Regions from separate parts of the Mesorhizobium sp. M1342 genome, predicted to be linked through region 2. Evidence: riboswitches for the same ligand, from Rfam matches in the RefSeq annotation. Region 2 holds a riboswitch; each other region holds the start of a gene.
The links. A riboswitch is a leader RNA that binds a small molecule or an ion and turns the genes downstream of it on or off. The one in region 2 is predicted to bind cobalamin.
Positions count from the first base shown of each region.

Region 1: linked by a shared signal. The riboswitch ahead of bluB (5,6-dimethylbenzimidazole synthase) and the one ahead of NKH06_RS13260 (ABC transporter ATP-binding protein) in region 2 are both predicted to bind cobalamin.
Region 3: linked by a shared signal. The riboswitch ahead of NKH06_RS23845 (aromatic ring-hydroxylating oxygenase subunit alpha) and the one ahead of NKH06_RS13260 (ABC transporter ATP-binding protein) in region 2 are both predicted to bind cobalamin.

Region 1 is NZ_JAMYLI010000026.1:15,717-25,642, forward strand. Features, by position in the region: gene NKH06_RS24295 (sterol desaturase family protein) at 1-896, shown strand, start outside; gene NKH06_RS24300 (GNAT family N-acetyltransferase) at 893-2,044, shown strand; gene NKH06_RS24305 (hypothetical protein) at 2,134-2,427, opposite strand; gene dxs (1-deoxy-D-xylulose-5-phosphate synthase) at 2,576-4,489, opposite strand; gene NKH06_RS24315 (pirin family protein) at 4,620-5,540, opposite strand; gene NKH06_RS24320 (DUF2277 domain-containing protein) at 5,580-5,846, opposite strand; gene NKH06_RS24325 (exodeoxyribonuclease VII small subunit) at 5,958-6,209, opposite strand; gene NKH06_RS24330 (histone deacetylase family protein) at 6,213-7,139, opposite strand; cobalamin riboswitch at 7,261-7,440, shown strand; partial or broken gene bluB (5,6-dimethylbenzimidazole synthase) at 7,552-8,169, shown strand; gene NKH06_RS24340 (hypothetical protein) at 8,292-9,275, opposite strand; gene NKH06_RS24345 (TetR/AcrR family transcriptional regulator) at 9,566-9,926, opposite strand, start outside.
Region 2 is NZ_JAMYLI010000011.1:43,899-53,824, forward strand. Features, by position in the region: gene NKH06_RS13250 (DSD1 family PLP-dependent enzyme) at 1-1,041, shown strand, start outside; partial or broken gene NKH06_RS13255 (AraC family transcriptional regulator) at 1,046-1,881, opposite strand; cobalamin riboswitch at 2,177-2,383, shown strand; gene NKH06_RS13260 (ABC transporter ATP-binding protein) at 2,543-3,331, shown strand; gene NKH06_RS13265 (ABC transporter substrate-binding protein) at 3,378-4,325, shown strand; gene NKH06_RS13270 (FecCD family ABC transporter permease) at 4,461-5,447, shown strand; gene NKH06_RS13275 (metal ABC transporter permease) at 5,472-6,320, opposite strand; gene NKH06_RS13280 (metal ABC transporter permease) at 6,320-7,180, opposite strand; gene NKH06_RS13285 (manganese/iron ABC transporter ATP-binding protein) at 7,177-8,037, opposite strand; gene NKH06_RS13290 (metal ABC transporter substrate-binding protein) at 8,115-9,062, opposite strand; gene NKH06_RS13295 (Fur family transcriptional regulator) at 9,207-9,635, shown strand; gene NKH06_RS13300 (phosphatidate cytidylyltransferase) at 9,700-9,926, opposite strand, start outside.
Region 3 is NZ_JAMYLI010000025.1:23,862-33,787, forward strand. Features, by position in the region: gene NKH06_RS23805 (FAD-binding oxidoreductase) at 1-250, shown strand, start outside; gene NKH06_RS23810 (nucleotidyltransferase family protein) at 296-1,771, opposite strand; gene NKH06_RS23815 (glycosyltransferase family 2 protein) at 1,768-2,445, opposite strand; gene NKH06_RS23820 (glycosyltransferase family 2 protein) at 2,445-3,197, opposite strand; gene NKH06_RS23825 (glycosyltransferase family 2 protein) at 3,253-3,987, opposite strand; gene NKH06_RS23830 (serine kinase) at 4,002-5,051, opposite strand; gene NKH06_RS23835 (PqqD family protein) at 5,101-5,532, opposite strand; gene NKH06_RS23840 (FAD-binding oxidoreductase) at 5,662-6,762, opposite strand; gene NKH06_RS23845 (aromatic ring-hydroxylating oxygenase subunit alpha) at 6,788-8,035, opposite strand; cobalamin riboswitch at 8,151-8,352, opposite strand; gene NKH06_RS23850 (DUF680 domain-containing protein) at 8,860-9,057, shown strand; gene NKH06_RS23855 (DUF680 domain-containing protein) at 9,129-9,329, shown strand; gene NKH06_RS23860 (DUF680 domain-containing protein) at 9,398-9,634, shown strand; gene NKH06_RS23865 (ABC transporter ATP-binding protein) at 9,711-9,926, opposite strand, start outside.

The sequences.
Region 1 (9,926 bases), on a different contig from region 2:
TCGCCTACTGGCGCACGGTCGAGAAAAAGAGCTGGAAAGAGTTCTTCGAGTTCGCAGTCCCGCATGAGGTCATCACGCATCCCTCGGCGAAAGCCGACCTTTTGTTCTGGGTGACGCGGAAGGCGCTGATGCCATTCCTCATGCTGCCCGCCGGCGTCGTCTTCGTCAGCGCCGTCGGCTATGCGACGAACTGGTTGCTCTCCACGCTGCTGGCAATCCAGCCGCCCCTGATCAAAGGACCGGCAGGGCCGGTGACGGTGACGATCTTCACCATCACCATGCTGCTTGCCTACGACATTTCGTACTATCTCTATCACGTCGCCCAGCACCGCTACCCGGTGCTCTGGGAACTGCACAAGGTCCACCATTCGGCCGAGGTGATGGTCGGCATCACCAAGGATCGCGTCCACCCGCTCGACGAATTGATGAACCGGGCCTGGGACGGCGTCATTCCCGGCATCTGCTTCGGGATCTGGTCGCTGGTGTCGCTGAACCTCGTCGAGCTGACGGTCTTCGGCGTCAACGTCTACATCATACGCAACATCCTGATGATGGATTTCGTCAGGCACACGCATTTCAAGATCTCGTTTGGACCATTGAACAATCTGATCCTGTGTCCGCACTGGCATCAATTGCACCACAGCACCGACCCGCGCCACTACGACAAGAACTTCGGGCTGCTCTTCTCGTTTTGGGATCGGCTCTTCGGAACGCTATGCGTTCCCAGACCCGACGAGGACTTCAAGTTCGGTTTGATCGAACGCAACGTGCGCGACTACCAGTCGCTCGCAGGCCTCTATGTTCTGCCGCTGAAGCGGATGTGGCGGCAGATCGCCAGACATTTCCGCACCGACAAGCCCGAGCCACAGCAATCGCCGCAAGGGGGCAAGCCATGAACGGACCCGCCGTGTTCCGGATGCCGCGAACGCACCGGATCGAAATTGCGACGTCGTCAGCGCGACTGGCAGAAATCGCGCCCGCCTGGGCAGCGCTCTGGCAACGCGCCGGCGGCCTCGTTTTCCAGCATCCCGACTGGATCTCGGCCTGGTGGCACACCACACCGCATCAGGACCGCCGCGGTCTCAGGATCGGCATGGTCTGGAGCGGCGAGCGCCTCGAGGCCGTCATTGCGCTCGCGACCTTCTGGCGCTCGGGCATCCGTATGCTGGAGTGGGCGGCGAAAGATCACTGCGACTATGGCGATGTCCTGCTTGCTCCCGATGCCGAGCCACAGATCCTGCCGCAACTCTGGCAACATATCCTCGACGATGGCGGCTTCGATCTTGCCTACCTCAATCGTCTGTTGCCCGATGCCCGATTCCGGACCCTGCTCGGTCCCGCCGCCCCAGGCCAAGACAATATCTTGCAGCCAAGCCACCGCAGCGAGGTCAGCTATCGAGTTTCCGGCGCCGGGCAACGCGGCGCACAATGGTTTGAAAGCCAGTCGAAAAAAACCCGGCAAAACTATCGCCGTGGCTACAAATTCATGGAGGAAGGCGGCGCGCTGCGTTTCCGCCTGATGGACGCGCACGAAGCCCGCGAGCCGGTGCTGGAGCGCGTCGCGGCACTGAAGCGGGTATGGCTTGCAAAACACGGCCGCGTTTCGGACCTCTTCGACGAAGGTTCCCCCGCGCTGGCGGCACTCATATCCGTTCTGGCCAAGCTTGGATTGCTGCGCATCTTCGTGCTCGAACGCGAAGACGAGATCATCGCCATATCGATCAATTTCGAGCAGCATGGAACGATGATGGCTTTCGTCACCACCTATGATCCGGCCTTCGAACGGGCCTCGCCAGGCATGGTCTTGATGATGGATTACATCCAGTGGTCGTTTGACCGGGGCTTGACCACGATCGATTTTCTCTGCGGCGGCGAGGATTTCAAGCGCCGCTTTGCGACGCATTCGGTGACCTTGTCGTCGGTGGTGGGTGGACGAAACCTGCGCGGACGCCTAGCCGCCCTGGCAGACCGCGCCCGCCACGCGGCGCAATCCTGGCGCCCCGAGAAACCGGCGCAGCAAGCGGAGTTGGTTGCGGCGGAGTAGCATTGCCAGCGCCTTCTTAGATCACCCGCACAGCGGCAAGCACATTGAAACGATCGGGCAATCCCGATCAAGGCTTGCTGCTCTCCAGCTCAGAATACGCTTCGCGGAACCGGACGCTCGACGGCTGGAGACAACCCATCCTCACGCCCTCCTGAAGCTTGCTCGCGTGCAGGCTCGATGGCAACCGCAGGCGCGGAAACAGGGGCCGGCAGAACCACCAGTTGCGGCACCTGCTTGAATGAAAAGCCGCCGCGGATGTCGCCCATCTTGCCAGCGATGATGCCCATCGCCGCCTTTTCGAGGCTGCGATCATAGCGCGTTTCGGCTGTGGCCGGCGCGACGATGACGGCGCAAAGCGCTGCACCGCACAGAAGCGTTTTCATTGTTGTTGTCTCCCTGCCTGATCACGATCTAGCAGGGCGCCATTGAAAAACGGCCAACAGACACGGTAAGCAAAGCGCCAAACGTCAGCGTAAACAACGCGTTAAGATCGTTGGCCGGCAAACCGATTCAAGTCATTGAGACTTTGATTCAGGCGCGCTGGGCGTGGACTGTGTGCCCGAGTGCCACGAACACGGTGCGCACGATGCCGGCAGCATCGAGCCCGGCATCGGCATACATCTTTTCCGGCTTGGCGTGGTCGGTGAACGCGTCGGGCAGTACCAGCGGGCGCACCTTCAGGCCGCTTTCCAGTAGGCCTTCATGGGCGAGGAACTGCAGCACGTGGCTGGCGAAGCCGCCGACTGCGCCCTCCTCCACCGTCACCAGCACCTCATGCGAGCGGGCCAGCCGCCGGATCAGATCCTCGTCGAGCGGCTTGGCGAAACGGGCGTCGGCGACCGTCGTGGACAGCCCGGCAGCCCCTAGCTCCTCCGCGGCGATCAGGCAATCCTGCAGCCGCGTGCCGAAGGACAGCAATGCAACCTTGGTGCCCTCCTTGACGACGCGGCCCTTGCCGATTTCGAGAACCGAGCCGCGCTCCGGCATGTCGACGCCGACGCCGTTGCCGCGCGGATAGCGGAAGGCGATCGGGCCGTCATCATAGCTTGCCGCGGTGCGCACCATGTGGCGCAGCTCCGCCTCGTCGGCGGCGGCCATGACGACGAAACCCGGCAGTGTCGCCAGGAAGGTGGTGTCGAAGGCGCCGCAATGGGTGGCGCCATCGGCGCCGACGAAGCCGGCCCGGTCAATGGGAAAGCGCACCGGCAATTTCTGGATGGCGACGTCGTGGACGACCTGGTCGTAGGCGCGCTGCAGGAAGGTGGAATAGATGGCCGCGAACGGCTTGTAGCCTTCGGTGGCAAGGCCGGCGGCGAAGGTCACCGCGTGCTGTTCGGCGATGCCGACATCGAAGGTGCGCGACGGGAACGCTTCACCGAACAAATCGAGGCCGGTACCGCTCGGCATGGCTGCGGTGACGGCGACGATACGGTCGTCCTCGCGGCCCTCCTGGACCAGGCTTTCGGCGAACACCTTGGTGTAGGCCGGTGCGTTGGCTGGCGCCTTGGCCTGCGCGCCGGTGATGACGTCGAACTTGTTGACGCCGTGATATTTGTCGGCAGCGGCTTCGGCCGGCGCATAGCCCTTGCCCTTCTGGGTGACGACATGGATGAGCACCGGGCCTTCGCCATTGTCGCGGACGTTTTTCAGGACCGGGATCAGATGCTCCAGATTGTGGCCGTCGATCGGGCCGATGTGATAGAAGCCGAGTTCCTCGAACAGCGTGCCGCCGGTGACGTAGCCGCGTGCATGCTCGACTGCCCTTGTGATCGCACGATCCGCGCGCTTGCCGAGATAGGACGTCAGTTTCTTGCCGAAATCGCGCAGGCCGATATAGGCCTTGCCGGAGGCCAGCCGCGCCAGATAGGCGCTCATCGCGCCGGTCGGCGGCGCGATCGACATGTCGTTGTCGTTGAGAATGACGATCAGCCGTGCATCGAGCGCGCCGGCATTGTTCATCGCCTCATAGGCCATGCCGGCAGACATGGCGCCGTCGCCGATGACGGCAATGACGTTGTTGCGGCCGCCGGAGAGATCGCGGGCGGCGGCCATGCCGAGGCCGGCCGATATCGACGTCGAGGAGTGGGCGGCGCCAAAGGGATCGTACTCGCTCTCGGCGCGGCGGGTGAAGCCGGACAGACCGCTTTCCTGGCGCAGCGTGCGGATACGGTCGCGGCGGCCGGTCAGGATCTTGTGCGGATAGGCCTGGTGGCCGACATCCCAGATCAGCCGGTCGTCGGGGGTGTTGAAGACATAGTGCAGCGCCACTGTCAGCTCGACCACGCCAAGCCCTGCGCCCAGATGACCACCCGTGCGGGACACGGCGTCGACCAGCTCGGCGCGAAGCTCGGACGCCAATTGCGGCAGTTCACTTTCGGCAAGCGTGCGCAGGTCGGCCGGGATGCGGACCTTGTCGAGAAGCGGCGTATGCGGCGTTGCGTTCACGGTGCTCGGGCTTTCGGTTGATGGGCGAATAGGCCGCCGGCCGGCGAAAGTAAATGTGTGTCAGTGACGCGGATCAGGCCCTAGTCTTTTGTCTATGCATTTCGTTCTGCCACTTTTGGGTGACAGGGCATCAGCTTTCCGGCAGCGGAATAAACTCTTCCTCGTCTCCGGGAACGATGTCGAAGCGGCCCGTCTTCCATTCCTCTTTCGCCTGTTCGATGCGCTCCTTGGACGACGAGACGAAATTCCACCAGATGTAACGCTTCGAACCAAGAGAGGCGCCGCCGAACAGCATGAAATGCGCCCCGGTCTGCGACGACACGACGATCTCGTCACCGGGACGGAACACCAGCAGCCGTTCGGCTGGGAATACATCACCCGAAATTGAGACCTCGCCTTCCAGCGTATAGATGGCGCGTTCTTCCGCATCAGCAGGGATTTTCACGCTGGCGCCGGGCGCCAGGCGCAGGTCGGCGTAGAGCGTCTCCGTGTCGGCCCTGACCGGGGACCGCAGTCCCTGGAAATCGCCGATGATGAGGCGCCCGTTGACGCCTTCGGCTTCGATCTCGGGAAGCCGAAGCGCTGCGGTATTCTCGAAAACCGGTGCCACCTCTTCCTTGTCGTCCGGCAGCGCCAGCCATGTCTGCAGGCCGGATACCGACATCGGCGCGCCACGCAGTTCCTCCGGTGTACGCTCCGAATGGACGATGCCGCGGCCGGCGGTCATCAAATTCACGTCGCCGGGCTGAATGACCATTTCGGTGCCGAGTGAGTCGCGGTGCCGGATCTTGCCGTCGAACAGATAGGTGACCGTCGACAGGCCGATATGCGGATGCGGACGGACATCCAGTGCCTGACCGGCGCGCAGGACCGCGGGCCCCATGCGGTCGAAGAAGATGAAAGGCCCCACCAGCCGCCTTTTTGCCGTCGGCAGGGCACGGCGCACCTGAAAACCGCCGATATCCTTGGCGTTGGGTATGACCATCAATTCGATCTGATCGCTGGCGAAGGCATCGCCTGCCTCAGGGTCTTTCCCGGGGAAGAAGCTCATCGACTCTCCTTGTCGGTGGTCGAAGGCCGCCTGGCCGCATCAGGCAAAGCGGATCGCCGCCTTTGCCCGCAGCTTGGCCGCCACCTCTTCGCGATTACGCGGATGCTGGTGGGTTTCCAGGGAATCGAGCAGTTCGCGCGCCGAGGCGGCGATGGCTTCGACGGCATGGTCGAAGGCGTGCTGGTTCTGCTTCGAGGGTCGCGTGGTTCCGCTCAGCTTGCGGACGAACTGAAGAGCCGCGTCGCGCACCTCGTCATTGGTTGCCGGCGGATCAAAATTGAACAGGGTCTTGATGTTTCTGCACATCGCTTCCGTATCTCCTCTTGTCCTTGAGCTGTTTCAATCGGAACGAGTTATATCCTCGATCATGATCATGTCCAAAAACCGGTGAGGCGAGGCCATCGTTCGGACCGAGCCTCAATCCGCGTCGAGTGGCTCCGTTCCAACCGGCTTGCCGTCGCGCGACAGCCTGATCTTCTCGACCTTGTCCTCGGCGGCCTTCAGCAGCCGGTCGCAATGCGCCTTCAGCGCCTCACCACGCTCATAGATCTTGATCGACTGGTCGAGCGGCACGTCGCCACGCTCCAGATCATCGACGATCTTCTCCAGCGCATCGAGTGCCTGCTCGAAGCTCATCGCCTTGACGTCTTCGTTGGTCTCATCGGCCATCATTCATCCTTTCATCAGTCGCCCGACATGGGCGGCGACCGAAAATGCCAATCCCTGCAGATCGTAGCCGCCCTCGAGCAGGCTGACGAGCCGGTTGCCGCTGTGGCGTGCCGCGCGCTGCATCAGCTGGCCGGTCGCCCAGTCGAAATCATCCTCGGTCAGATTGATCTCGGCCAGCGGATCGCGGTGGTGCGCGTCGAACCCCGCCGAAATGATGATCAGGTCGGGCGCGAAATTGTCGAGCGCGGGCAGGACGCGCGACAGGAAGGCATCGCGAAACACTTCGCTGCCGGTCTGCGGCGCCAGCGGTGCGTTGACGATGTTGCCGGCGCCCGTTTCGGTCTTCGCTCCGGTGCCGGGATAAAGCGGCATCTGGTGTGTCGAGCAATAGAGCACCGACGGATCGTCCCAGAAAATATCCTGCGTGCCATTGCCGTGATGCACGTCCCAGTCGACGACGGCAACGCGCTCGACACCGTGTTTCTTCTGCGCATAACGCGCCGCGATCGCCGCCGTGTTGAACAGGCAAAAGCCCATCGCCGTGGTCTTTTCGGCATGATGGCCGGGCGGCCGGGCGGCGACGAAGACGTTGTCGGCGCGGCCCGAAAAGACATCATCGACGGCGGCGTTGGCGGCGCCGATCGCGGTGATCGCCGCTTGCCAGCTCTTCGGGCTGGCAGTGGTGTCGGCATCGATGCGGGCAATCCCCTCGTCGGGGATGGCGGCGCGCACGCGGGCGACGAAATCGGCGGGATGCGCGTAGAGGATGGTGGCCTCGTCGCCTTCCGGCGCCTGAATACGATCGAGCCCGGCAAAGGCTTCGTCGTCGAGCACGCGCTCGATGGCGCGTAAGCGGTCGGGCCGCTCGGGATGTCCGGGCGGCGTGAGATGCTCGAGGAAGATCGGATGGGTGTAGAGACGGGTGGTCATCGTCCTAATCTAGTGACCCGGATCGACAAAGGCCATGCACGGGCGGCCGATGACTGGGGAAAATCGCGACTGCGTCCATTCGCGTCGCCGCAGGCATTGGCCCCGCGGGCGCTTCGGCGTAAGGTCCCTGGTACTGCCTGGTGCCCGCCGCAAGCGGGAGAATCGGGAACACGGTTGAATTCCGTGGCGTGCCCAACGCTGTGAGGGGGACCGCGCCGGTAAATGCCACTGTCGATGACGGGAAGGCACCGGACGCGGGTTGATCCCGAGCCAGAAGACCGGCCTGGCAGGCATTGTCATCCGCGTGGTCAGGCGGATGGCATCAGAGCGACGTGCGTCTACTTGGACGCACAAAGTACGCTCTGTCAGTTTTGAATCTGCAATCGCAAGGGGACAAGCGATGCCGGAACACATGACCGCTGCCATTGACGATGGATTTGACCAGAATGCGCGCGATGCGGTCTACCGCGCCATGTTCACGCGGCGTGACGTGCGCAGCCATTTCCTGCCCACCGCGATCGATGACGACGTGCTGGCACGGCTGCTGCTTGCCGCCCATCACGCGCCATCGGTCGGCTTCATGCAGCCATGGAATTTCATTGTCATTCGCGATGTCAAACGACGGGCGGAGGTGCGCGACCTGTTCCTGGCCGCGCGAGAACAGGAACTGCCGGCGATCGAGGCGGAAAAACAGGCGCTGTACCGCAAGCTCAAGCTGGAAGGCATCTGCGAGAGCGCGCTCAACATCTGCATCACCTGCGACCGGCAGCGCTCGAAGGGTTCGCCGCTGGGACGCTGGCACAATCCGGAGATGGATCTCTACAGCACCGTCTGCGCGGTGCAGAATTTCTGGCTGGCCGCGCGTGCCGAGGGCGTTGGCGTCGGCTGGGTGAGCATCATCGAGGCTGAGGCGCTGAAGCGGCTGTTGGCCATTCCGGACCACGTAACGCCGATCGCCTATCTCTGCGTCGGCCGTGTTTCCGAGTTCGCTCCCAAACCGGACCTTGAAACGCATGGCTGGGGACGGCGGCTGCCGCTGCCGGAGCTGATCATGAGCGAGACCTTTTCCGGGCAAGGCGAGACACAGCTCAAATCCACCGTGGCGCGCCTCAACACCGTTTCTGCCTCACCAGACATCACCCGCCCAGCGGATCAGGGTGTGGCGCCGGCCGTACCCCAGCGCGAACCGCCGAAGGAGGCCAGCGCCTTGTCCTTGAGCTCTCTGAACTTCGACGACGCCTCGGCCAGCCGGGCGTCCCAGGCGGGATCCGGCACCTGGCCCGCAATGGTCTTGAAATAGACCTGCATCAAGCAGGCGATGGCGAAGGGTTCAATGAACGCCGCCTTGAATGCCCAGGCGAAGACGATGGCGAGCACAAAAGCCCAGCCGGCGAGCTGACCAGGCATCAGGAACAGAATTGCGCCAGCAGGCGCCAGCATCATCAGAAAGATGATGAATGACACGCCCCACATGATGACCGCCAGCCAGACGGCGTTCTTGACCATGACCTTGCCGTTCTGGGCATACAGCACGACGCCTTGGCGCGCCGTCTCGAACGGCGAGGCTGAATTGATGCGGATGTTGTAGCCGAGGATGATCTCGTCCACATAGGTCAGCGACAGGCGGATCACGGTGTTGATGAAGGAGACCAGGCCGCTCAGGCCCGGTATCGGCAGGAAGGCGGCGATACCGCCGAGCAGGCTGGTGATGGCGCGGATGGCACCCTTGACGAGTTGGTCGACGACGAAAAGGGTGTTGGCCTCGGCAAAACGCTGGGTCACGATATCCCTGGCGTAGGCGATCTGGTCCTGACCGCCGGGAATGTCGCGGCCGTCGATCAGATGAACCATGACGGCGATGTGGCCGGCCTTGACGATGTAGAGGATGTATTCGCGGATCCAGTAGACCGCGATCGAGACGATGCCAAACCCGACCACGCCGCCCCACAGGGCAAAGGACATGGGCCCGTCGGGATCGGTGGAGATATGGCCGACGCCATAGCCGACCGAGGCACCGGTGCCGGTCGCCATGATGTAGGCCAGTGTGATGCCGAAATAGACGATCATGCGAAAGACGATGAACGGCCAGGTCCGCATCATGATGGACACCGACCGGCCGATCTCGAAATCCCACATGTGCCCCGAATCTCCGCCTCAGAGATGGTGGAAGAGGATGGGCTCAACCCGGCGATTGTCAATTGCCGGCCCTTGACGCCGAAGGGCAACGAATTCGGGCTGACGGTTTTCTTTCGGAGCCTTTCGCCGGCGCGCGGCTGACGGAGCATCAAACGAAAAACCCGCCTGTGCGGCGGGTCACTGGCGCAAATCAGCACCATGGACGAATATATACCTTAGCTGAGGTCACCGAGTCAAGAAAAAATTCCTATCGGGAACAGCTGCCGGGCACGAAAGCTCCGGTGGGAACTTCAATTCGACTGCGGGTCCGGCTTCTTGAGCAGGCCTTCGAGCAGTTGCTTGAACGCCGTCACCACCTTCTTCGACGTCGCTTCGGGGTCGCTCGAATTGGCGATCCGTTGCGCTGCCTGGCTGCTCGCTCCGTTGATCAATCGCGAGGCCGTCTCGGGGTCGAGGCTGGAGACAACGACCCCCTCCTCCTGCAGCGCGGTCAGATGGTCGGTCATTGAAGCGATGCACGCACTGCAATTCGGCCATTGCGCTGGATCCCCCAGCACGGCCGGGCCATCGCGGAACATGATGCGCTGGATTTCCGGCTCCAGCGCCATCTCGATATAGGTCGAGCATTCGTCGACGAAATGTTGCCAACGG
Region 2 (9,926 bases):
GCCCTGGTGAAGGGCAGACTCGACCCCGGCCTTGCTGTGCGGTTGGTCGACAAATCGCTCGCCTGCCTGCCGCTGCTTGCGCATATCGGCAAGGCGCTCGGCAGTGAGCGCTTCATGACCTTTCACCCGCCGATCAGCGAGGCGGTGCTGAAGGCGTTCCCGGATGCCGATCTGCTCTATGGCAAGCCGATGCCGATCGGTGCGGCAAGGGCTGCGCTGGTGAAGGGTAATGTTGACTGGTCGCGTGTCTGCTGGCTGATCGACAGCGAGGAGAGACTGGCGGAATATGGCGCCCTCGCTGGCGAACTCGGCATCGGCCTGCGCATCGCTTTCGAGATCGATGTCGGGCTGCATCGCGGCGGGTTCGCCAGTCCTGAGGCCTTGTCGAAGGCGTTGAGCGCGTTGCCGGCCCGGCTGCATTGCGAAGGCGTCATGGCCTACGAGGCGCATGCGCCGCTCATTCCCGGCCTTTTCGGCGGACCGGCAAAGGCATTGGCCAAGGCGTCGGCGCAGGCCTCGGCGTTCGTCGCCTGTCTCGGCGCCGACCAGCGCCGTATCCTGAACATCGGCGGCAGCAAGACCGCGCTGCTTCATCATGGCGGCATGGCCAACGAGGTTTCGATGGGCTCGGCCTTTGTGCTGCCCAGTGATTTCGATACGCCAGGCCTCGACGGCTTCCAGCCGGCGGCCTTCATCGGCACGCCGATCCTGAAAATGGTCGAGCCGATGCTGCCTGGCCCGCCGGCCGTCACCCGCCTGCTGCAGGCGCTCGGCCGCTTCCCGCGCAAGGGCTGCTATCTCTATGGCGGCAAGTGGATGGCCGAGCCCGTCTTCCCCGAAGGCATGAAGGCGAATGGGCTGCTCGGCCTGTCCTCCAACCAGCAATTCATGGGCTTGCCCGCCGACGCGACCGTAAAACCCGGCGACTACGCGTTTCTAAGGCCGACGCAGAGCGAAGCCGTGCTGCAGCAGTTCGGGTCGATCGCGGTGTTTTCCGGCGGCGGGATAGTCGATCGCTGGCCGGCGCTGCCGATGGCCTGACCGACTACGCCTTCACCGGTATCCAGATCTCCAGCCCGCCATTGCCGCTGCGTGGGTCGAACTCAGGGCCGTAGCGTTCGAATTCCGGCGCATCCGATATCTCGTGGCCGGAAGCCGGCAGCCATTTGTTCCAGATCGTATTGACCGTGCGGCGGATGGTCGAGATGTGTTCGCGGTGGGCAAAGACCGCATATTTCTGCGCCGGCACCCGCGCCCGGCTGAATTCCTTGGGCAGGTCGGAAAAATCAGACACTTCGACGCCAGCGATGTAGTCGAAATTGCCGGCATCGTCGCCGTTGACGCAGACGCCATAGGCGACATCGCCGGTCTCGCCCGGAATGTTGCCGATATAGGGGCCGAAGCGCTGCCATTGCATCGGAATGGCGGCGCTGGTTTCGCAGCTGTAGCGTTCGCCGAGGCCGGCGATCAGGAACGGCCGGCTGGTCTCGAAACGCGGTGGTTCGAGATTGGTGAGGAAGGACTGGTCCATCAGGATCGGCTCCACGAGGTCGAGCTTGTCGAGTGTGCCTTGCGCGCGCACCAGTTCCGGCGTGGTGCCGAACTGATCGCGGAAGGCACGGGTGAACGCCTCATGCGAGTTGTAGCCGGCGTCGAGCGCGACGGAGAGAATGTCGGGCGCCCCGCCGGCCAGCTTGCGCGCCGCCTCGGTGAGCCGGCGTGAGCGCATGTAGCCCATCACCGAGCGGCCCGTGGCAGCGCCGAAAGCCCGCGCGTCACATGAAAACGCGACACGCCGCTGCTTTGCGCGACATCGTCAAGCGAGATCGCCTCCGGCAGATGACTTTCGACGAACCACAGCGCTTTCTCGGTCGGGTTCATTTTGCTCCTCGCATTGGCCAGATCATCCTGCCGTTTCCTGGCGCGGCCAGTTTGATCGAAATTGCGCATCCCGCGCAATCGAACCGATCCCGTCACAGTCGCACACCGATATGGCACAGCGGTCGAGCGCCCCTTGCCGCCGACGAGCCAAATTCGGCAGGCTTCGCTTGACAGCGCCAGGCGGCATCCTCTAAATGCGTAATGTTATTACATATCGAGAGCGTGAAATGCATGTTTCCCCTAGCCGGCCCACCACTCCGTCCGAGAAATCCATTGCGAAGCGATTGGGGGAAATCTACGCTGAAGCGGTGATGGTCCCCGAGTCGAAAGGCGAGGGGTGAAAAGGGAACACGGTGAGATCCCCAGGGGTCGAGGCCGTGGCTGCCCCCGCAACTGTAAGCGGCGAGCAAAATCCGTGAATGCCACTGGCCGGCAAGGCTGGGAAGGCAGGATGGCGCAACGACCCGCGAGCCAGGAGACCTGCCATCACAGAGTTGACCGGACGGGGTGTGCCGGGAGGAAACGCGAATCCCGGTCTTGTCGGCCGCTTCGCCAGCTTCCTTCCGTCGCCAGTTTTGGAAAGTGACGGAAAGTTGGACGGCTCCATCCATCGCATCATCGCATGCACGCTTTGCCATCCCGGCAATCTGGCGGGCAGCCGATGACCGTAGCGCTTCTCGAAGCACATGACCTCTGCGCCATGGCGAATGGCCGGGATCTGGTCCAGGCGGTCAGCTTTTCGGTGGCCGCTGGCGATCGCCTCGCCATCATCGGTCCCAACGGCGCGGGCAAGACGACGCTGCTGCGCATGCTGTCGGGCATGCTGCGGCCGAGCTCCGGCGAGGTGAACCTCGGCGGGCGCCGGCTGGACGGGATTTCCGCCGCCGAGCGGGCGCTGCATATCGCCGTTGTCGGCCAGACCGACCAGCCCGATCCGCGGCTGGCGGTGATCGACTATGTCGAGCTGGGCCGGGTCCCGCACGCTCGGCTACGGCGCAGGAGCGAGGAGCGTGACATTGTCGTCGATGCGCTGCGCCGGACCGGCCTGCTGCCGCTGCTTGGCCGCACCATCGGCTCCCTGTCGGGCGGCGAGCGCCAGCGCGCCCAACTGGCGCGCGCCATCGCCCAGCAGCCAAAGATCCTGTTCCTCGACGAGCCGACCAACCATCTCGACCCGCGCGCCCGCGGCGAACTGCTTGAACTCGTGGCCGGCTTCGAGATGACGGTGATCGCGGTGCTGCACGATCTGGCGCTGGTCGCGCCGTTTGCCACCAGGGTGGCGGTGATGAACCATGCCCGTCTGCAAGCGCTCGCCGCACCGCGCGAAGCGCTGACCCAAAAGCTGATCCGCGAGATTTTCGGCATCGATGTGCTGCGTCTGCGCCATCCGACCGAAGACCGCGAACTGACGGTGTTCGAGATGCCGAACCGTGCCGCGCCGCCATTCTGATTGAAGCCGTCACATATCGATCAATCCCGTCCACAGGAGAAAACCCTTGAAACGCCTCGCTTTTTCGCTTGCCTTCTCGCTGCTGGCCTCGACAGCCCTGGCCTTCCCGGTGACCGTCGACAGCTGCGGCAAGCCGCTGACCTTCGACGCGCCGCCGAAGCGTGCCGTCATTCAGGATCTCAACATGGCCGAGATGGCCTTCGCGCTGAAACTGCAGCCGGCGATCGTCGGCCTGACCGGCATCTCCGGATGGTACAAGGTCGGTCCCGAATTCAAGGCCGAGCAGGGTTCGATCCCGGAACTGGCGCCGAAATATCCGACGCTCGAAAACCTCGTCGCGGTCGAGCCCGATTTTTTCTTCGCCGGCTGGTATTATGGCATGAAGCCGGGTGGTGAAGTGACGCCCGACACGCTTGCTCCGCACGGCATCAAGACGCTGGTGCTGACGGAAAGCTGCGTCCATCTCGACAAGAGCCGCCCCGCCGCCTCGATGGACCTGCTCTATGGCGACGTCGAGAAACTGGGCAAGATCTTCGGCAAGGAGGCCGAAGCTGAGAAGCTTGTCTCCGGCTGGAAGACGCGGCTCGCCGACATCACCGCCAAGGTCGGCGACGCCAAGGGAACGCGGGTCTTCCTCTATGATTCCGGCGAGGACAAGCCGTTCACCGCAGGCAAATTCGCCATCCCCAGCGCCATGATATCAGCCGCCGGCGGCGACAACATCATGGCCGACATGGATACCAGCTGGGGCAACACGGACTGGGAAACGGTGGCGTCGCGCAATCCGCAATTCCTCATCCTGCTCGATTACCAGGACGGTGGCGGCTACAGGAAACTGCTCGATTTCCTGAAGGCGCATCCGGCCATGAAGGAGACGGACGCGGTCAAGAACGAGCGCTTCGTCGCCCTGCGCTATGCCGAACTGACGCCGGGACCGGCCAACATCGAAGCCATCGACAAGATCGCCAAGGCCATGCATCCGGAAGCGTTTTGATGCCTGTCGCCCAAAAGTGCGCAGCGGTTTTGGGGCAACGACATGCATGAACAAAAGATCCTGGAAGTGCGTCGCACGCGTCCTGACAGACGCGACGCATTTCCAGGCTTGCGCCATCCGGCATTTGCACTGGCCATGCTGGTGGGAGCGGCGGCGATCGCCGCTCTCGCTCTGCTGTCGATCGCCTATGGTTCGACACTGATCCCGTTGACCGATGTTGTTGCCGCGCTTGGCCGTGCAATCGGCTTCAGCGGGCACGACGTGGCAGGACCGGTCGGCAAGATCGTCGTCGACCTGCGGCTGCCGCGCACGATCCTGGCCATCTGCGTCGGCGCCGGCCTCGGCGTCGTCGGTGCGCTGCTGCAGACGGTGACCCGCAACGACCTCGCCGATCCGTTCCTGTTCGGCCTGTCGTCGGGCGCCGCCGCGGGTGCGGTTTCCGTTATCACCGTCTTCGGCGACAGTTTCGGCATCTGGACATTGCCGGTCGCGGCCTTCACCGGCGGCATATTGGCTGCCGGCGTCGTGCTGCTGCTGGTTGCGCGGGTGAGGGGGCAAGGCCCGGAGCGGCTGATCCTTGCCGGCCTTGCCGTGTCCTTCATGTTCACCGCCTTGACCAACTATCTTGTCTTTGCCGGCGATCAGCGCGCCGCCCACTCCGTGCTGTTCTGGACCATGGGCGGCCTTGGCCTGGCGCGCTGGGATAATATCTGGCTGGGCGCGCTGGGAGCAGGCACCATTCTGGCTTACGCGCTGTGGAACCATCGCAGGCTCGATGCCTTCCTGGCCGGCGAAAACGCCGCCGAAAGCCTGGGCGTGCCGGTGGCGCGGATGCGAAGGATGACCTTTCTCGTCGCCGCCTTCTCGACGGCGATCCTGGTCTCGGTCGCCGGCGTCATCGGCTTCGTCGGGCTGATGATCCCGCATCTGTCGCGGCCGCTGGCGGGCCCCTTGCACCTGCGCCTGGTTGCCAGCTGCGCCGTCTTCGGCGCGGTGCTGTTGCTGGCCAGCGACCTCCTGGCCCGAACGCTGCTGCCGCCGCAGGAACTGCCGATCGGCATCATCACCAGCTCGGTCGGCGCGTTCTTCGTCGTCACCATGCTGATCCGCAACCGGCTTTGAGTGCGGCTTGGGTCAGGGCCGCGATTACTCTCCCGAAATGCCCAGCTGCACCCGTTGCTTTGGGCGCTTCGACTGGAACAGGGCAAGCAAAAAAACGCCGGCCTGAACGACGATGATCGTCGGGCCCGTGGCTGCGTCGATGTGATAGCTGAGGATCGTTCCCACGACGCTCGACCCGATGGCGGCGGCTGCTGCAATGGCGAGCATGCGCTCAAAGCTCTTCGTCAAAAGAAAGCCGATCGCTCCCGGCGCGATCAGCATGGCGATGACAAGGATGATCCCGACAGCCTTCAGCGAGGCCACGATGGTCAACGCGAGCAGCGTCAGCAGCCCGAAATGCAGCAGGTTGACGGGCAGGCCGATCGCGCGCGCATGGGCCGGATCGAAACAATAAAGCAACAGATCCTTGCGTTTTGCCAGAACGATGAGGATCGCCGGCACGACGATGACCGCCGCCTCGATCACGTCGCGCCACTGGACGCCGAGCATATTGCCGAACAGGATATGATTGAGATGCTGGTCGGTCTCGACTTTGACGAACAGCACCAGGCCAAACGCGAACATGCCTGAGAAGACGATGCCCATGACTGCGTCCTCCTTGATCCGGCTGTGCTGCTTGAGGTAGCCCGTCGCCAGCGCGCAGCCAAGTCCTGCCACGAAGGCGCCGAAGGCAAGCGGGATCCCGGCGATATAGGCGAGCACGATACCCGGAAGCACGGCATGCGAAACGGCGTCGCCCATCAGCGACCAGCCCTTCAGGACGAGATAGCAGGACAACACCGCGCAAATGGCGCCGACCAGAACGGCGACGGCGAGACCGCGACGCATGAATTCGTGGCTGAGCGGTTCGGCGATCCAGGACCAGATCGTCATCATGACGCGACCTGCGATGCGGCACGTGCCGCCCGGCGTGCGGCGAGCCGCCCATGTTTGGGTGCGAAGACGAAGGCAATCAGAAAGACCACGGTCTGCAGCACCACGATCAGTCCGCCAGTCGCGCCATCGAGAAAGAAGCTGAGATAGGCGCCGACCGCGCTCGTCGCCGCGCCGATCGCCATCGCGAGCAGGATCATGACGCCGAACCGATCGGTAAGCAGATAGGCGGTGGCGCCAGGCGTTACCACCATCGCGATCACGAGGATCGCGCCGACGGTCTGGAGCGCGGCGACGATGCAGGCGCTGAGCAGCACGAAGAACAGGACCCGCAGCCGCCACGGATTCAGGCCGACGCCGCGCGCATGGTTCTCGTCGAAGAACACCAGCATCATATCCTTCCATCGAAGCCCCAGTACAGCCAGCGAAACCGCTGCGATGAGGATGATCTGGGTTACATCCTCGTCGGAGATTGCGAGGATGTTGCCGAGTACGATGGACTGGATGTTTACGGAGGTCGGACTGATCGACGCAATCAGCAGCCCGCCAGCGAACAGCGTTGTAAAGACAAGGCCGATCACGGCGTCCTCGCGAAGTTGCGTCACGCGCCGCACCAAGGTGATGCCGAGTGCGGCGATGAGGCCGGAGGCGAATGCGCCGGCGGCATAGGGAAGGGCCACTATGTAGGCGGCCGCAACGCCCGGCACCACCGAGTGGGCAAGCGCGTCGCCCATCAGGGCCCAGCCCTTTAGTATGAGATAGCAGGACAGGAACGCGCAGACCATGCCGACCAGGGCGCTGACCCAGATGGCCTTGGCCATGTAGTTGTAGGTGAAGGGTTCCAGCAGGATGTCGATCACGGGGCTGGCGATCCGCTGTCGGGCTTCATCATCTTCTCTTGATCCCGCTCGCCGTAAAGCACCAGAGGACGCTCGTCATCGGTCAGCACGGTCAGGTGGCGAGCGTCGGGGTCGTCATGAAGATCGGCGCCGCCGAGGCGCAGATGCCTCAGCACGCCGCCAAAAGCTTTCGCAAGATTGGCTTGCGTAAACGTTGTCTCTGTTGGTCCGAAGGCCAGCACCGTCTTGTTGAAGATGACGACATGGTCGCAGAAATTGACGATGCTGCCGAGATTGTGCGTCGACACCAACATCAGCTTGCCGTCGTCGCGCATCGACCGAAGGAGATCGATGATCGCTGCTTCGGTCTGCACGTCGACGCCGGTGAACGGCTCGTCGAGCAGGATGATTTCGCCGCCCTGCGCCAGAGCGCGCGCCAGGAACACACGCTTCTTCTGGCCGCCGCTCAGTTCGCCGATCTGGCGCTTGCGAAAATCGGTCATGCCGACCCGTTCCAGTGCCGCGTCGACCGCCATGCGATCGGCTCTGCCTGGGATACGCAGAAAATTCATGTGGCCGTAGCGGCCCATCATGACGACATCTTCCACCAGCACCGGAAAGTTCCAGTCGACATCCTCGCTCTGCGGCACATACGCGACTAGGCCGCGCTTCAGCGCTGCGTGGACGGGCAATCCGGCGATAAGCACTGTTCCGGTCGACGGCGTCAGGAAGCCCATCAGCGCCTTGAACAGCGTCGATTTGCCGGAGCCGTTGACGCCGACCAGCGCGCAGATGGTGGAGGCGCCGAGCCTGAAAGAGGCGGAGTGTACGGCCGTGACCCCGCTTGAATAGTTGACGGTGACGTCGTCCACGTCGATGGAGGCAACGACCCGGCCGCTACCGGTCGATGTTCGATCATGGCTGCTGTCCGGAGCGAGCGCGGTGCGAACCCCGGTCACCCGCCGAACCCCTGGACGATCGTCTCGACGGTGGTTTCGAGAAGCTTCAGATAGGTCGGAACCAGGCCGTCTTCCTCGCTCAGCGAATCGACGTAGAGAACGCCTCCATAGGTGGCTCCGGTTTCGCGCGCGACTTGCTTGGCCGCCTTGTCGGAAATGGTGCTTTCGCTGAACACCACCGGAATCTTGTTCTCGCGCACCAGGTCGATCAGCTTGCGCGCCTGTTGCGGGGTGCCTTGCTGGTCGGCGTTGATCGGCCACAGATAGGCTTCGCGCAGATCGAAGTCGCGTGCCAGGTAGCTGAAAGCGCCTTCGCTTGTAACCAGCCAGCGTTGGTCCGTTGGGATCGCCGACAGGCGCTTGCGCATGGGCTCGTCGATTGCCTTGATCTTTTCCGAATAGGCGGCGGCATTGGCGGCATAGACCTGGGCGTTTGCCGGATCCGCCTTGGACAGCGCCTTGCGGATGTTCTCGACATAGATGAGGGCGTTCTTCGGCGACATCCACGCATGCGGGTTGGGCTTGCCTTCGTAAGGCCCCTCCTTGATCCCCATCGGCTCTATGCCCTCCGTGACGACGGCACTCGGCACGTTCTTCACGTTGTCGAAGAATTTCTCGAACCAGCGTTCGAGGTTCATGCCGTTCCAGAGCACGAGGTCGGCCGATTGCGCCTTCACCACGTCGAGCGGCGTCGGCTGATAGTCGTGGATTTCAGCGCCGGGCTTGGTCACCGACTCTACGATTGCCGCGGTCCCGGCTACGTTTTGCGCGATATCCTGGATGATCGTGAACGTCGTCACGACGCGCAGAACCTTCCCTGCCGCAGGCCGGGTCTCCTGTGCCATGACCGGAACAAGGCTCGCCATCGTCGCAAAACCGATGGCCACAAAGCCGCCAAGCGCCCGCAGCATCGTCCTGCGGGTTGGGGAAGCAGAAACAGTCATCGGATGCCTTTCGACTGGAGTTGATCGTCGCCCATGCGCTAGTCACGTCATGCTAATGCAAGTGATTTGCATCTAATATTGCAGTTGCAACTGATTTGCAAGTAGCTAATTGCAGTCGCGTGGCAACGCGGCTAAGTATGACGGATGAAAGCGGACAACGACCTTTTCGAGCGATTCCGGAGCAATTTGAAAGCCGCCGGTGTCCGGATGACCGAACAACGCAAGGTGATCTTGCGGCTGCTGGCGGATGCGCACGACCATCCGGACGCGAACGAATTGTATTCTCGTGCCCACCAGATCGACGGCAGCATTTCCTTGTCGACCGTCTACCGGACGTTGCGGCTCCTAGAGGAGAAAGGCGCCATCCAGCGTCATGCCTTCGACGAGGGCCGCGCCCGGTTCGAAAACGCGGACCGTGAACATCACGACCATCTCATCGACCTCGACACCGGTCAGGTGATCGAGTTCCGTTCCGACAAAATCGAGAAACTGCAGGCCGAGATAGCGTCGGAGCTTGGCTTCGAGATCGTCCGCCACAAGCTGGAACTGTATGTCAGGAAACGCGCTAAATAGCGGGGTTTCTGGTCGTCACCATGCTCATCCGCAACCGCTTTGAGCGCGGCAACAGATCGCCGGATCACACGGTCCAGAAATAGCGCACGATGTGGAAGAACACAGGGGCGGCGAAGACCAGGCTGTCGGTGCGGTCCATCATGCCGCCATGGCCTTCGATCAGATGGCCCCAGTCCTTGACGCCCTGGTCGCGCTTGATGGCCGAGGCGACCAGCCCGCCGAGGAATCCCATCGAGCAGGCGACGAAGGCTACGCCTGCCGCCTGCAGCGGCGAAAAGGGGGTGACGAACG
Region 3 (9,926 bases), on a different contig from region 2:
CGTTCTCGATGAGCGCCAGGACGGCTTCGACCTGGTGCTGACACTGACCCGCGAAGCTGCACGCCGTCCAGCCGATTATGCGCGGCGGGTGGACGTCGCGATGATGGTGCAAGCCATGGCGCGGCTGCCGGAGCCGCCTGGCATCGCCTTCGTCTGCGGCTCCAACGCCTTCGTGTCAGCCGCCGCCCAGGCGCTGATCGATGCCGGCGTTGCAGCCGGAATCATTCGCACCGAACGCTACGGAGTTTGAACCGACGCCGCCTTTCGAGAAAGGTTCGTCGGATTCGCCTTTAGACTAGCCAACCGGCGAGAAATCCGCCGACAGCAGCTCGAAGGGCAAGGCGCCATAAGCAGCCACTGTGGCTTCGTCGTTCCATTCACGAAACTGCCGCGACGGTCGCGCTTCGAGCGTCCAGGCAGCTCGCGCGCCGTCGAGCGTCACCTTGCCGCGAAAATGCAGCACGTGTTCCCTGCCGGATCGGCTGATGGCCATGGCGCGCAGGCGGGCGACATGGTCGTCGCCGGCATTGATCTCCATTTCGATGCGGCGCCGGACCGGCGGAACGCCGATCCTGACGGTGATATCGAGCATCATGTCGCCGGTCGTTTGCGGACAGGCGATGGCCTGCGAAAACATCAGAGGCGCCGATGCTGCTTGCGGCTTGCGCGCGACCGGTCTGCCGCGCCAAGGTTTGGCGGGTGGCTCCTGTTGCAACCGGCCCTTCTTCCGCTTCAGGCGCAACTGCTTGGCAAGCCCGCGCGACAGCCAGACCAGGCCGCCGAAATCCGTGCGCGGCTTGGCTTGCAGAACCGACGACCAACGCGACAGGCCAGCTCCGTCGGCCATCTCTAAGATTCTGACCATTGTCGATTCCGGCACCGGAATGCCGATCTCGAACGCCAGATAGGATAGCGCCACCGCCGCTGGAACCGCCAGGCCGCGTCTGCCGACGATGTCGAGGAACATGTCCCAATCGACCTCTTCGCCATGGATGGCGACCGCGCAGTCGACAAGCCAGTCGCTGTGGGTGTGGGCGTCGAGGCCGCCATGGGCGATGGCCAGGGCCATGCGATCGGCCGGCGACGGCACGAAGACCGCGACGCCGCTGAATTGTGCCGGGACCGCCCGTTGCCAGATCGCCAGGTCGTCTTCCACGCTCGTCTGCGAACCGTCATAGCCGAGCTGGTGCAGGTCGATGTCGCCGAAACGGCCCTTGAAGAAGTTCATCGACCGCAGCGACGCCAACCGGGTTCGCAGATATTGCGCGCTGACGCCCGAGGCGATCTGCCAGTCGCGATCGCGCAAGATGTCGAAGACGGCAGCCATGTCGCGCGGGCGCACCAATATGTCGATATCATGCGCCACCCGGCCACGCTGCGCTGACGCGTTCAAGGCAATGCGGCTGGCGCCCTTTATCAGCATGATGTCGGCGCCGCCGTCGGCCATCGCCTTCAGCGCCGGCTCGGCCTCGCGCATCGCCATGCGCGACTTCGTCCACAGCATCTTCTGCAGGCCGACGAGGCGCGGATGGGCGGTATGCCCGGCCAGCTTCCTGCCAAACCTGTCGGAGATGGCGGCGAGCAGGCGATGTTCTCGAAACGAGACGAGATCGATGTCGTTCTCGTCCAGCCAGCGCGCGGCGCAGCCGGCGGCTGCGTCCTCGTCGGAGAGCAGCGCCGCCTTCAGCAGCAGGTCCAGCTGGCCGGTGGGCCACGACCAGCCATAGTCCGGGAAGCGGCGGCCGATGCGTCGAACGGGCCTGGCGTTCAATTGGAGCCTGCCTTGTTCCGGGCTCGCCGCTGCATGGCGAGCCTTGCGACCTGGAGATAGCCCCGGTCGCGTGCCGGATCGCGGCCGTAGGAAAGGCTGCCCGGACGGATGCGGCGCAATGCAAGCACGTCGTCGAGCATGGCAAGGGCAAGGCCTGCCTCACGAACCCGGGCGATCCAGTCGATCATCTCGCCGCGACCGCCTAGTGGGTCGATGATGGGACCGATGCGCGGCACCACCTCCTGGCGGATCATCATCGTCGTGCGCGACCAGCCAGCTCCACTGGTCGCATCGGGCAAATCGGGGCTGTCGCCGCGAAACGTCCGCCAATGCGTAAAGACGCCCGCTGTCCCGGGATGACGGCCGAGATAGGCCAGCTGCTTTTCGACCTTGTCCGGCAGCCACAAATCGTCGGCATCGAGCGTCGCGATGAGCGGCGTCGAGAGTGCCGCAATGCCACGGGTCGTTGCGCTGCCAGGTCCGGCATTGTCCTGTCGCAGCACCGTCACCGGCAGGTTCATCGCATCGATCACCGCAGCCGTATCGTCGGTTGAACCGTCATCGACCACGACGATGGCCTCCGCCTTTGCCGTCTGGGCCAGAACGGAGTTCAGGGCCGCGCCTATGGTGGCGGCCGCGTTGAAAGCCGGAATGACGACGCCGTAGCCTGCCATCAAAGGAACCGCCACTGCGCGAGATCCTTGAAGTCGAAGATCCCCTCCACCCGGCGCAAGCTGGGATCGGCCTTGCGACGCTTCATCGACTTGTGAATGGCGCGCATGAACTCGCGAAAGGGCACATCGGCTTCCTTGGTCATGTTGCCGGGATGACGCCTGTAATAGAGAGCCACCGTATCGGGCATAACGTATTTTGCCTGGCTCTCAAAGATACGCAACAGATAGTCGGTGTCCTCGGCCTGTTTGAAATCCTCGTCGAAACCACCGGTGCGCTCGATGAGGTCTCGCGCAAAGATCCCGGCGGACAGGTGGATCCCTCGCACGGTGATGGAGTGGCTGTCGGCGGCCGGTTCCAGCGTCTCGCCATCTATCTTGTCGACCAGCGTCATGCGCGAATAGGTCAGGTCGAGGCCCGGATCCTCTTCGAAGCAGGCGAGATCCGCCTTGAACCGCCCTATCGGGGAGATGTCGTCCGAATCGAGAAACGACACCAGACGAGTCTGCGGCAGCAACTGCTTCAGCCCGGCATTGCGCGCTTTGGTGACCCCGCCATTGATCTGCTGGAAAAGACGAATGCACGGGGCCTCGTCGATCAATGACCGCACGACGGCCGCAGAGCCATCGGTCGACCCATCGTCGATGACGATGATGTCGAGATCGATGTCTTCGCGCTGCCTGAGCAACGAGCGCAGCGCCAGGCCAACGAACTGTTCGCGATTGTAGACCGGCATGATGACGCTCAGCCTCATCGGCGTCTCCAGCAGCGTTGCGGGCTTGGCTGATCCGACCCGATTGTGTCGAGCATCATAGCATCCGCCAATCGGTGGGACTCTTCAATTCGAAGATGCCCTGGACCTCTCGCCGTGACGGATCGGCCTTGCGCCGCCGCATCGACTTGTGGATTGCACGCAAATGGTTGCGGACCCTGCCGCTATGTTCCTTGGTGACATTTCCGGCATGGCGTCGGTAGTAGATCGCGACGGCGTCCAACAATTCGTAGTTCGGTCCCGCCTCGAAAACGCGCAGCAGATAGTCGGTATCCTCAGCCTGCTCGAAATCCTCATCGAACTCGCCCGTCCGGTCGACAAGCCCTCTGCTGAACACGGCGGCGCTCAGCGAAATTCCCCGAAGCGTCATCGTGCGGCTGTCGACTGCCGGTTTCAGCCGCTCATCGTCGATCCGGTCGACCAGCGTCATCAGCGAATAGGTCAGCTCAAGCCCGGGGGTAGCCTCGAAGCGGGCGAGATCGGCCTTGAACCGTCCGGCCGGCGAGATGTCGTCAGAATCCAGAAACGAAACGAACTCCGCATCCGGCGGCAGTTGCCGCAGCCCGGCGTTGCGCGCCCTGGCCACGCCCATGTTGGATTGCTGGAACAGTCGGATACAGGGGTTTTCGCGCATCATCGAGCGCACGGCCTCAGCAGAGCCGTCGGTCGAGCCGTCGTCGATGACGATGATGTCGAGATCGGCGGCGTCCCGTTGCCGCACCAGCGAGCGCAATGCCGAAACGACATAGCGTTCACGGTTGTAGACGGGCATTATCACGCTCAGTTTCACGAATCGCCCCGCGCGAGAAAGTCCGCAATCGTGCCGGCTATCTCCTGGGGCTGCGTCCCCAGCGACAGACGATAGCACGGCAGCAGGCGGGTCAGGTCGCTGAAGAAGCGAAAGCCGCTCTCCCGCTCGCCCGGCATCTGCGCTATGCCCGACGGCGCCAAGGCGATCATGGCATCCCTGCGCGACACCGGCACGATCGAACTTGCCCCGCCACCGTCGATATGTGGCGCCAACAGCGCGACGATGTCCAGAGTTTCGGGCACCGGTCGGGGCGCGATGTCATCAATGTGAAAAGCATGCTTGCCTTGCCAGTTGAGCGGACCATGCGCCGGCAGCCGATGCTTCAGCCCAAGCCGCGCGAACCCTTGGGGATCCTGCTTGAGCGTTGAAAACAGTGGGCGGGCAGTCACGCCGTTGGCAAGGTCGACCAGCACATAGTCGTCGCCGACGCTGTCCAGTCCGTTGAGGAGGCCGGCGGCGACGGTTCCGGATTTCCCGGCGCCGCCCGCGCCGGCCAGCAGGACGCCCTTGCCATTGGCGCCGAGCGTGCCGGCATGGGCAAGGCGCATGCCGCGCGCCCCATATTCCCAATGCAGGAAAGCCCGCAGCGGCGCTCCCGGCTCCCACGGCGGAAAGGCGTCGGCCGAAGCCATCAATTGCACGCCAACGCGACGTTGCGGATCATAGAACTGCCAGAAATCCAGGTCGTGGAAATGGTTGCCACGCAAACCGGCTTCCGCCAGTTGGGTGGCGAAGCCATGCTGCGTGAAGGCTCCCTGGCCCCACCTGGCCGGTGCCGCGATGCCGTCTATGCCGGGATGCGCGACGAAGACGCGGCAGATGTCGGCAGGCGTTCGGTTGCCCGGAGCAGTGACAAAGCCATGAGCGACGGCATCCGCCAACGCGCCGGCGCTGACATGCGCGGTCAGATCCAGATGCGGCAAGCTCGCCTTGCGGGTCAGTGGATAATGCGCGGCGCTGCTCTCTGCTTGCGCCAGGACATGACGTGCGTAGTCAACCAAGTTTGCGAGAGTGATGTTCGGCATGGGTTTGCCTGTTCCGGAGCTGTCCGGCAACGAGAACCTGATGGGCGCTTCAGTTGGCTTGCTTCACCGCGGGCCAGCCGAGGGGCTCCTCGACCTCGTGGATGGGATCGACGACAATGAGATCGGCGAGATCGTCATGGATGTCGACCTTGAGGGGCTCTCTGGCAGCGGCGAGCTGAGCCAGCAATTCGCTTGGAACCGGTCTTGCCACGCCATCGGTTACGGCCGCCAGCAAACCGAATTCGAGCAATTGTGAAACAAAGCCGTCAATCGCGGCGGCATCGAGGGCGCCAATTCCGGTCGTGGCGCCGACCAGTTCGGAGGCAGGCACGCCGGACGACAGTGCATCCCAAAGTCTGCTGCCTGAATCAGAGAAGCCGAAATATTTGCCCGTGGTCAGGTCAAGAACGACGGCTTCGCCGTCGAAGGATTCAAAGACGATATCCTTGCTGGCAATGGCATAGATGCCGGATTGTCGCATATTTGCTCCCCCGCCGAGCAGGCCGCGGAGATGATCTTCGGGCCTTACGGTCAACCCCACCGTTGCAGGCGTCTAACCATTTGCAGGGTTTTTGGCAAGATGGCGCAGGCTCCGGGCGAGCGCAGCCGGTCACGCTTCGATTTCAAGCGCCGAAAGCGGCTTCGAGCAACAGGCGAGGATAAAGCCGTCCTCGATTTCGTGATCGAGGATGCCGCCATTGTGGCTCATCTCGACATCGCCCGCGACCTTCCTCACCTTGCAGGTGCCGCACAGGCCGAACTCGCAGGCGGCGGGAATCCGCACCCCAGAGGCGCGTGCCGTCTGCAGCACGGTCTGGCCGGCGACGCATTCGGCATCGACATCGGAAAGCGAGAACCGGATTGGTGTCACGGCCTCGACAGCAGCAGCGGCGCCGTCGTCCGCCGGCGGCGAGAACGGCGCCGGGATCTCCTCCACGGCAGGCGCCGCAAAGCTTTCCTGATGGTATTTCGCCATGTCGAAGCCGGCGGCGTCCAGCATGCCGCGCACGGCGCGCATGAAGGGATCGGGGCCGCAGCAGAAGATCTCGCGCTCACGGAAATCGGGCGCCAGCAATGGCAGCCGGATCGCGTCGATGCGGCCCATATGGCCGAACCAGCCCTCGCGGCTCGACCGCTCCTCGATCATGAAGCCGAGCGACAGGCCAGGCATGCGGCTGCCGAGCAGCTCGAGCTCCTTGCGGAAAATGATCTCTTCCGGGCGGCGCGCGCAGTTGACGAAGCCGACATCGGTCCATGGCGCGCAGTCGTTCAGCCAGCGCAGCATCGACATCATCGGCGTCACGCCGGAGCCGGCCGAAATGAACAGATATTTGGCCGCCGGGTGGCTGTGCAGCGAGAAGTCGCCGGTCGGCCCATAGGCCTTGACGTGCGAACCGGGCGTCAGATGGTCGAACATCCAGCGCGTACCGGTGCTGCCCGCCTGCGCCTTGACCGTCACCGCGATCGAGAACGGCCGCGACGGCGAGGACGACAGCGTGTAGGTGCGCATCAGCGGCCCGTCCGATGTCGGCAATTCCAGCGTCACGAACTGGCCCGGTTTGTAGCGGAACCAGGTCTGGTTGTCGGAGCGGAAGGTGAAGGTCTTCACGTCAGGCGCTTCGTCACTGACGCCGATCACTTCCAGCACCTGCAGCCTGTCGTTCCAGGGCGTCATCTGGTCGAGATGGCGATAGAGGCCAAGGTCCGTCATCGCATTCATCCTCTTGTCCCCTGGGCTAGGCGACGCTGCGCAGGGCCGGCCGGTCGCCTTCTGCAAGGCGCGGTCCGATGAACGACGCGTACCACTCGACGAACTGGATCACGCCGCCCTCATGCAGCTCCGAATAGGGGCCTGGTTCGTAGGCCGGCGACAAGATGCCGAAGGCGTTTTCCTCGACGATGCGACGGTCCTGGTCGTTGGTCTCGGTCCAGACATGGGTGAGCTCAGCGAGATCGTAGTCGACGCCTTCGACCGCATCCTTGTGGACGAGCCATTTTGTCGTCACCGCGGTTTCCGTGGCACTGATCGGCAGCACGCGGAAGGTGACGGCATGGTCGCCGAGGATATGGTTCCAGGTTGTCGGATAATGATAAAGCAGCAAGGAGCCGATGCGGTCGGTTGAAACGCTGTCGGACAGGTTCTTCTGGACCGCCCGTTTTCCCGTCATGGTGTAGCTGACGGCATCGCGCAGCAGCGGCGCGCGGGTGGCGCGGTACTGCCCTGCCGGATCGATGCGGAATTTGCTCGGCAGGCCTGATGCCTCGCATTTGGCCCAGTGCGCGACCATTTCAGGGTCGCTGTCGGCGCCGTTGACGCCGGTCACGGTCGGAGCCTCGGGGAAGGTCTTGCACAGCTCAGGATGATTGGCGGCGCAGTGATAGCACTCGCGGTTGTTTTCCCAGACCAGCTTCCAGTTGCCCTTCTCGACGATCGTGCTCTCGAAGGCGATCTTTGCTTCACGCAACCGGTGCGGCAAAAGATAGGGTTCGATCATCGCCCGCATCGGCGCGAAATCCGCCGGCTCCTTGGCCAGACAGATGAAGATGTAGCCGCCGACGCTCTCGCAGGCGACCGGCTTCAGGCTGAAATCACTCTTGTCGAAACCGTCGGCCATCTGGCGGGCAAACAGCAGGCGGCCGTCCAGCTCATAGGTCCACTGGTGATAGGGGCAGACGAGCTTTGCCGCCGTGCCCTTCTCCGTGTTGCATACACGGCTGCCGCGATGGCGGCAGGAATTGTGGAAGGCGTTGATCTTGCCGTGCTGGTCGCGGACAAGGACCACCGGATAGTCGCCGATCTGCACGGTGATGTAGCTGCCCGGCTTCGGCAGTTCGCAATCATGGCCGATGAACAGCCAGTCGCGATACCAGATCAGCTCCATGTCGAGCTTGAAGTAGTCCGGATCGGTGTAGAAGGGCTGCTCCAGCGAAAAGCCTTGCCGGCGCCCCTTCAGGAGCCTCAGCATGTCGTTGCGGGTATCCATGTCCTGTCCTCGTTTCTAAGGACTGAACTGGTGGTGATGGAGGAAGGATTGAAACGCAGGCCGGCTAGGTGCCAGACATGCGCTATCCACCTCTTGACCGCCCACCGCGATCAGTCGAGTCTAACAATCTCGGGCTGGTTTCCGGGCTCTGGAGTTGTCCTTGCGGACCATCGCGACACCTTCCCAGGCAGTTGCCCAGTGGTCTCCCGTTGCGACTTGAACTCCACCACCGTTGCGGGGGCAGCGCCGGATTCTGACCGGCTTCCCAATTCTCCGCCTCGTCGTCACGAAGCGGCACCTGAGATGGTATGATCTAACCACGATCGGGGGCGCGCCGTCGGCATGAAAACGACATCGTATCCATGCGGCGCGACACGGCCTGCGAACGTTCCCGCAGACCGTCGCGGGCTGAAATCCACCTCCCGGATGACCATTTTGCCGGCTGCGATATCCCCGAATCGGACCCCTTGGCGGGGTCAAAAAAGGTTAACGGTTTCGAAAAGTGACTATTAGCTCGATCTAAAATCGAACCGAACGGTTCGTTTCTGTTGACGGTGCGTGCAGGACGGTGTGAACGCTGGGCCTCTGAAACAGTCAGTGATCCATCCAGCGGTTACACTTAACATGCTGATTTAAAGAAGAAAAATATACCCGTAGATTCCCTTGGCACAATTTCAAGGTGTGGATTCATGGTCCACACGGAACAACTTCGTGATTGGAAAAGGCGGGGTTGCCCTCCCACATCGGGGCTGTCCGAACGACGCGATTTCATTTCCAAGACACGCCGCTAGACGGACGGAAAAAGACGATACTGGAGTACAAAAATGAAAAAGATCATTCTCACTGCCGCAGCCCTTCTGGCCATTTCCGGCAGCGCCTTCGCTGGTAGCGACCACTACGGTTCGAACGCCGCGGCAGCCACTGCTGTCGACAGCTCGTACACCGCTTCGACCAAGAAGTCGGAACCGGCTGCTCAGGCGCCTGCCCAGGGTGCTGACCGCAACCTCTTCGGCAACAACTAACAGCCGATTCCCAGTCGACGGCGGGCTCGCCCGCCGCCCTGGCGAAATTCAGACATTCAGGAGTATTTAAGATGAACAAGATCCTCATTGCTGCCGCCGCCGTTCTGGCCATCTCCGGCAGCGCTTTCGCCGGCAGCGACAACTACGGTTCGAACGGCTCCAACCAGCCTGCCGCCACGGTGGACCAGTCGTACACGGCTTCCACCAAGACCGCGGAATCGACTGCCCAGACGCCCGCTCAGGGCAGCGACCGTAACCTCTTCGGTCGCTAATAACCAATTCGCAAGCGACGGCAGCTGTGTCTGCCGTCCTGGCGAAATCCAGAATTCAGGAGATTAAAATGAACAAGATCCTTATTGCTGCCGCCGCCGTTCTGGCCATCACCGGCAGCGCGTTCGCCGGCAGCGACAACTTTGGCTCCAACGGCGCCAATCAGCCTGCGGTTACTTCGGTTGACAGCGCGCATACGAGCTCGGTCCGCAACAGCGGTGGCCTCGTCGAGAAGCTGCTCAATTCGTCGGGCGACGTGGAGAAGTCCGCCCCTCAGGGCAGCGACCGGAACCTCTTCGGCCGTTAACAGCCGAAGCTGATCTTCAACAAAAGAGCGGCGGGCCTAGCCCGCCGCTCTTTTGCGTCCGAGACGCGTTCCTGCCTCAGGCCGCCTTCGCTTCAGCCTCATGAAGGGCAAACGACCGTCCGTCAGCGTCGAAGATATGCAGGTCCTCGCCATTGGCGCTCAGCCGCAATGTCGAACCACGCTTGACCTCGACATTGCCGGGCAGCTTGGTCACCAGCGGCAGGTCGGCGCGACCGATGTCGACATAGACCAGCTGAACCTCGCCGAGCTGCTCGAGATAGTCGACCGTCCC